One region of the Lacrimispora sp. 38-1 genome, then DNA from elsewhere that is predicted to be linked to it. Evidence: predicted binding sites of a transcription regulator. Region 1 holds the regulator's gene; each other region holds the start of a gene.

Region 1 (2,277 bases):
CTATAGAGTATACCTTACCATTGTAAGAGCATACCTTTACTGTATCATTCTCTTTCACAAACTTTAATGCATCTCCGACGACATCATCGCTTAATGCAACCTGTTCATAACTGCTGGTATCCATAAAGTTATGAAGGTCTCCATCTGCATACAGATACTGCATGTCTACTCTGTCGATTCTTGCCTGGGGAAACTTCTCTGTCGGGCGGAATGTGCGCTCTACAACGCCGCCGTTTACCACATCTTTAATCTTAGTTCTTACGAAAGCAGCACCTTTACCAGGTTTTACGTGCTGAAACTCCATAATCTGATATACAGTACCATCGATCTCCAATGTGATACCGTTTCTAAAATCACCCGCTGATATCATAAATGATATTCCTCCTTGAATTCACTTCTTAACCTTTTATATTCTATACTAAAATAAATTCATTTTCAACCGTTTTTTGCAAATATCTCCTTTTTTCTTTGTACCAGATCAATTATTTATGATCAAAAAAGATATCTGCCTGTCCATGAAAACGACCCTCTTCTCTGATATTATAACCGAAAAAATCAAATATACCCACCGCCGGTCAGCTGCGCTTTCCATATCTGTTTTTTTTATTCTTGTGGTAATAATGCAGAACAACAGACTCCAGGGCCCGCTTCATTCTGATCTGAATTTCCTCTTTGGGATGAATCCGTCTCACAAAAATGCTGTGAATTCCTGCTCTCTTTGCACCGAACACATCGGTAAAAAGCTGGTCACCTACGAAAATCGTATTGGACGAATCAGTTCCCATAAGCCTCATAGCCTGCTGATACCCTCTGATTCCCGGCTTTCTTCCTTTATAAATGTACTTAAGGCTCCCTGCATCCCGGGCAAATGATGAAACTCTCGGTTCCTTGTTATTGGACAAAAGACAGGTTTCCATCCCAAGTTCATGAAGGGCGGAAAACAGTTTTTTTGACCGGTTATCTGCCTGTGCCCCATGGGGGACAAGCGTATTATCAATATCAAAAATTACACCCCTGATTCCTTTTTTATAAAATTCCTCAAAAGGTATTTCGTACGTGGAATTTACGTCTTCATCTGGATAAAATTTCTGAAACATGGCTCTCCTACTTCTTTAATAATTTTCCTATCTCTTCCATAAAGGTATTTACATCCTTGAATTCCCTGTATACGGAAGCGAACCGCACATATGCCACCTCATCCACTTCCTGAAGTTTTTTCATAACAAGCTCTCCGATGACGGTGCTCTCCACTTCTTTCTCCTCCCGGTTAAAAACCTGGGTTTCAATCTCATCTACCATGGCAGCGATCTGCTGAGAAGAAACCGGCCTTTTGTGGCAGGAGTGAAGAATTCCTGATTCAATCTTGGATCGGTCATAAACCTCTCTGGAATTATCTTTTTTTATAACCATAAGCGGCATGGTTTCCAGCTTTTCATAAGTGGTAAACCGCTTCCCGCACTTTTCACATTGTCTGCGGCGTCTGATCGAACTGTTGTCGTCTGCCGGTCTGGAATCAATGACCTTTGTATCTGCCTCGTTGCAAAATGGACATTTCACGCCTCGGATCCTCCTGTCTTTGGGACTGTAACTATTATTATGTATATCATAACTTACAATCCACAGATTCGCAAGCCCATCTTCCATTAAATACCGCATTTTCCCGTCGCTTTTTCCAAATCCACGTTAACCAGAATAATATCAGGACCTACCTGTCTGATATCACAAAACGGGATGATATATTCTTTCTCCCGCACAAGAAAGCCGCAAAAGCATCCGGGACCTGGCACAATGATAGCCAGCAGACAGCCTGTTTCCATATCAAAATCCACGTCTCCTACAAAACCAAGACGCCTGCAGTCACAGATATTAATCACTTCTTTTTGTTTCAGATCGCAAATGCGCATAAGACACACCTCCTATAGTGTATTCTATGCGCATGCAAACACGGTGACACGATTTCAAATTAAAATTCCTGTTTCTGTAACGCTTCATAAGAAGAATCATAAAGATAACCTTCGGGATGTGAAATTTTCTCCGGCTTCAGTTCTTTATAGTATTCTGTTAATGTGGCGTACATATACGGAGTAATCCAGAGATATGCGATTCCTAAAGAAAAATAACCAAGAATTATCATTCCCATAAAACTTAAATTAATGTAAAAAAGGCTTCCCTTATTCCCTTTCATCAGCGCTGCGCTCTCTCTGATACACTGGAAAATGCCTTTATCCGGTTCCTCCACAAATATAAACATGGACTGGGACACATATAAGGATGTAA
Region 2 (2,277 bases), on a different contig from region 1:
TGCCCCCATGGAGGGGATCACAGGATATATCTACAGGAATGCACATCGCAAATTTTTTAAGGATGTGGATGTTTACTATACACCATTCATTGTTCCAAACCAGAATCGTGAATTTTCTTCCAGAGAAAAAAATGATATTCTTCCGGAACATAATGAGGGGATAAAGACGATTCCCCAGATTATGACAAATAACTGGGAGGGGTTCGTCTGGACCGCTATGGAGCTCAAAAAATATGGATATCAGGAGGTGAATTTAAATTTAGGCTGTCCTTCTAAGACCGTTGTATCCAAGCATAGAGGCTCCGGTTTTCTTGCAGTACCGGACCAGTTAGACCAGTTTTTAGACCAGATCTTTTCTATTGATATGAAAATTTCCATTAAAACCAGGATTGGAAAGGACAGTCCGGAGGAATTTTACCGGCTCATGGAAATTTACAATCAATATCCGGTAAAAGAGCTGATTATTCATCCCAGAATCCAGACTGATTTTTACAGGAATACCCCAAACTGGGACATGTTTAAGATGGCAGTTTCTGTCAGTAAAAACCCTGTCTGCTATAACGGAGATATATTCAGCCCCGGGGATTATCAGCGGCTGATTCAGACCTTTCCATCTGTGGAGAGGATCATGCTTGGGAGGGGGCTTGTGGCAAATCCCATGCTTGCGGGGGAAATAAAAGGCAAAGGGCGTCTTCAAAAGGAACAGTTAAAGGCCTTTCACGACCAGATCCTGTCCGGATACCAGGAGACCATTTCCGGTGACCGGAATGTGCTGTTTAAAATGAAAGAGCTTTGGGCTTACATGCTTCAGTCTTTTGAAAGCGGAGAGAAGCATGGGAAAAAGATACAAAAGTCCCAGAATCTTTTTGATTATATGTCGGCTGTGGAGGCGCTTTTTAGAGATCTGAAATTAAAATCCTCTTTTGATTCCCAGTGTGAATGATCCTGGTAAAAAAGTAAAAAACGAATATTTTGTGATTGGATGGTTGAAATTAACAATATCTTGTGGTATATTCATGAATATAGCTTTTGATAACAGTTATTGATATTATTATAACGTGACAGAATGGCAGGAATCAGAATGGATGAATTATACGGTAAAAATGAGATATTGGCATATTTTAAGGAAGTACCTGAATTAAGTTCGGTGTTTGATGAGATAGAGAAGGAATGGACTCTTCCATCTTACAGTCTGGATAAACTTTATATAAAGTTTATGACATTTTTTAAAGAAGACATGATGGTGAAAGAAAAGCTTTCTGCCCTGATTCAGGCGGCAGTGGAGCTCACAACCCAGGAAGCCTCCGGCTGGGAATATATCAGCGCCAGAATCTGTCTGGTCCGTTTTGGGATAATCCGGAAAGCTGAGCTTAGCAGGTATAACATAAAAAACTTCTATGATAAAGTTGCTTATTTAACCGGAGAGCAGCTGTACGGGAGTTACATTCTTGAACACTACAGGAAGGAAGAACTTGAGCGGTATGAAGCTTATATAGATCATACCAGAGACCGGCTGTTTACTTATTCCGGACTGGAACTGGTGTTAAACCGTTACGTAATCCATAGCAGGGAGAACGTCCCTATTGAAACACCCCAGGAGATGTTTTTAGGAATTGCCATGCATCTTGCCATGCTGGAAAAGGAAGATCGGGACGGCTGGGTAAAGCGGTTCTATGATATGCTCAGTACATTAAAGGTGACTATGGCAACTCCTACGTTGTCCAATGCGAGAAAACCCTATCATCAGCTTTCTTCCTGTTTTATTGATACAGTGCCGGACAGCCTGGATGGGATTTACCGAAGCATTGACAGCTTTGCCAAAATCAGCAAATTTGGCGGCGGCATGGGGCTCTATTTTGGAAAGGTCCGGGCGGCTGGAAGTTCCATACGCGGGTTTAAGGGGGCGGCCGGAGGCGTGATCCGGTGGATCAAGCTTGCCAATGATACGGCTGTTGCAGTGGATCAGCTGGGAATGCGTCAGGGTGCGGTAGCGGTATATTTAGATGTTTGGCACAAAGATCTCCCGGAATTTTTAATGCTCCGGACTAATAATGGCGATGACCGCATGAAGGCACACGATGTTTTCCCGGCAGTATGCTATCCCGATCTTTTCTGGAGGAAGGCGAAGGAAGACATAGAAAGTGACTGGTATTTAATGTGTCCTCATGAGATCCTCACTGTAAAGGGCTGGGCCCTGGAAGACTGCTGGGGCGATTTGTGGGAGGAACGTTACTTCCAGTGCGTGAATGACAGCAGAATCCATAAGAGAGCGGTTCC
Region 3 (2,277 bases), on a different contig from region 1:
TCATGATCAAAGACTTTCTTATTCTCTTTTATCGCAACGTAAGCGGAAAGATTAATGGCTCCAAGCAGGCAGGAGCCTCCAGCCGGTAATGGCTCTTCCGCACATGGATTCGTTCCGGCATATTTGAATTCCCTGGTATTGGACAGCAGATTCCAACTTTCAATACGATCCCAGAACAGCATTCCGGGTTCTGCATAATCCCAGTTCATCTCACAGATACGGCAAAAAATTTCATATGCATTTACTTCTTTTTCAATTACCTCACCGGTGTCTTCTACCTGAAAAGTCAGCATAAAAGGGGCATGTTTCTTCACTGCTTCCATAAATGCATTTGTTATCCGGATTGAGATATTTGCTTTTGTAACCTTAGTTAAATCAGATTTTATTTCAATAAATGATTCCAAATCCGGATGGGTACACGGAATGCTGATCATTAACGCTCCCCGTCTACCGTTTTGTCCAATTAATTCGGTTACTGCAGAGTATAAATCCATAAATGAAACAGAACCGCTTGTATTCTCAGCAGCGTTGTGAACCAGAGCTCCTTTGGGCCGGAGCTTCCCAATATCAACACCACAACCGCCTCCGTAGCTGTAGGTTCTTGCCAGTGATTTAGCCGTATCAAAGATACTTTCAATATTATCTTCGGGAGGAGTTACTACATAACAATTGGAGTAGGTGATTTTCTTGCCAAATGAAGATAATCCTCTATTGGTTAATATTCTTCCGGCAAATAAAAATTTCTTATGGATAATAAGCTCTGCTACCTCCCTGTTTCCGCCGGAGACACGTTCAACCCATTCGTCAAACTCCTCATTGTTATACCGGTATTTATTGTTCCAGATATCCTGCCCTAAAATATTGCCGCTGCCCAAGTATTCCGTTATATCCATTTTGTATTTTCCTCTCTTTCCAAATCAGTTTATATCTGTATTATGACCATATATATAATAGGACAAAATACCATATATTGAGAAACAATATATATTGTATACCATATGTAGAACAAGATCAATCGCTTTGTAATAAATAATATTTATTAGAGATAACATAGTTCTATGTTCCGTCCAATGACGTAGAACTGTTAACAGGACAGAAACCCTTAACAGCAAAAGAGCTTGCTAAGAACTACAGCTATATCTGGGAAAAGAACATAACGAATTGGAGAGATGTTCAGTAGATAAGACTATTATCTGGGAAAATATTCGGATATCAATCAGGGCTGTGCACAAAATATCAGTGCACAGCCCCAAAAGGCTAACATTATTCAGTTAAGCGGTATAACATTTCCTTAGGACTGCTTTTTCACCGGTCTTATATATTTCCAGAACCGCTCCGGATTATGATAAAAATAAAGAATTCTGCCGGGAGTTGGATCAAAGCAGTAACGGGTATCTGTAAAATCAAAGTCTGCCATTGCCTTTTCAATTTTTTCTTCCACACTTCGGTTTTCCTGTTCATAATCAAAGGGGCCGTGTTCAAAAGCAATATACTCTGCTTCCGGAACATCAATCAGAAGCATTTGAGGCGGCACTTCGCCTTTGTAGTCAGAAGGAAGACGTACGCCATAACACTCTGTGCGGGGAAAGCCCCAATCGCAGAGCCGTCCGTCAGGGTCATTCATATATGCCATAATCTGACCGTTGCCGCTGTTTGACTCAGTCCCGCCTTCGTCATCCAATTTGCCCTTGATGCTGTCCAGTAAGCCGCAGATGGTGTCGCAGTCCTGTCCTGGAATCAGACTTTGTTTCTGCCAAAAATCCCAATATCCATTACTTTCATAGTTTTTAATGTGCAGAAATTTGTGTGCTGGAATAGTAACAAAATAAATCTTTACATCATTTTCCGATTTCATCATGCCAATCTCTCCTAATCCTAAAAAGTAGCGGTCAAAAGGAGTTATTTTTGTACGAAGAATAACAGGTTTGGGCTTTTTCCGATACTCACTTGGAGTTACACCATAGGAATTCTTAAATGCTCTGGTAAAAGCTTCGTGGGATGAAAAACCATAATCAAAAGCAATATCCAGAAAACTGTTGTCACTGTCGCGAACCTCTTTTAACGCATAAGCCAACCTTCTAAGCCGCAAATATTCCCGAAACTGCATACCCGATATTTCCTTGAATTTTCTGGTAGTATGAAATTCAGAATAACCAAGTTTGCGGGAAAGAAAGCGCAGCGTCAGTGATTCATCGTGATGCTGTCTGATCGATTCATCAATTTCATCAACAATTAGCTGAATCTGCCTGTGCCATTCGTACATTTTCTGTTCACCTC

Evidence for each region. The regulator NrdR, encoded in region 1, represses ribonucleotide reductase genes. The targets are predictions, from matches to a motif close to CACAANATNTTGTG.
Region 2: V7D18_RS13185 (ribonucleoside-diphosphate reductase subunit alpha) is a predicted target of NrdR. The motif match lies at 995-1,008, and genes of this name have one in related genera.
Region 3: V7D18_RS20795 (adenosylcobalamin-dependent ribonucleoside-diphosphate reductase) is a predicted target of NrdR. The motif match lies at 979-992, and genes of this name have one in related genera.

The regions. Positions count from the first base shown of each region.
Region 1 is NZ_JBANEW010000058.1:81,742-84,018, reverse strand. It holds gene efp (elongation factor P) at 1-370, opposite strand, end outside; gene V7D18_RS15975 (YqeG family HAD IIIA-type phosphatase) at 576-1,097, opposite strand; gene nrdR (transcriptional regulator NrdR) at 1,105-1,557, opposite strand; gene V7D18_RS15965 (YlmC/YmxH family sporulation protein) at 1,644-1,904, opposite strand; gene V7D18_RS15960 (DUF975 family protein) at 1,964-2,277, opposite strand, start outside.
Region 2 is NZ_JBANEW010000053.1:110,622-112,898, forward strand. It holds gene V7D18_RS13180 (tRNA dihydrouridine synthase) at 1-943, shown strand, start outside; gene V7D18_RS13185 (ribonucleoside-diphosphate reductase subunit alpha) at 1,082-2,277, shown strand, end outside.
Region 3 is NZ_JBANEW010000069.1:56,417-58,693, reverse strand. It holds gene V7D18_RS20795 (adenosylcobalamin-dependent ribonucleoside-diphosphate reductase) at 1-893, opposite strand, end outside; gene V7D18_RS20790 (helix-turn-helix transcriptional regulator) at 1,292-2,263, opposite strand.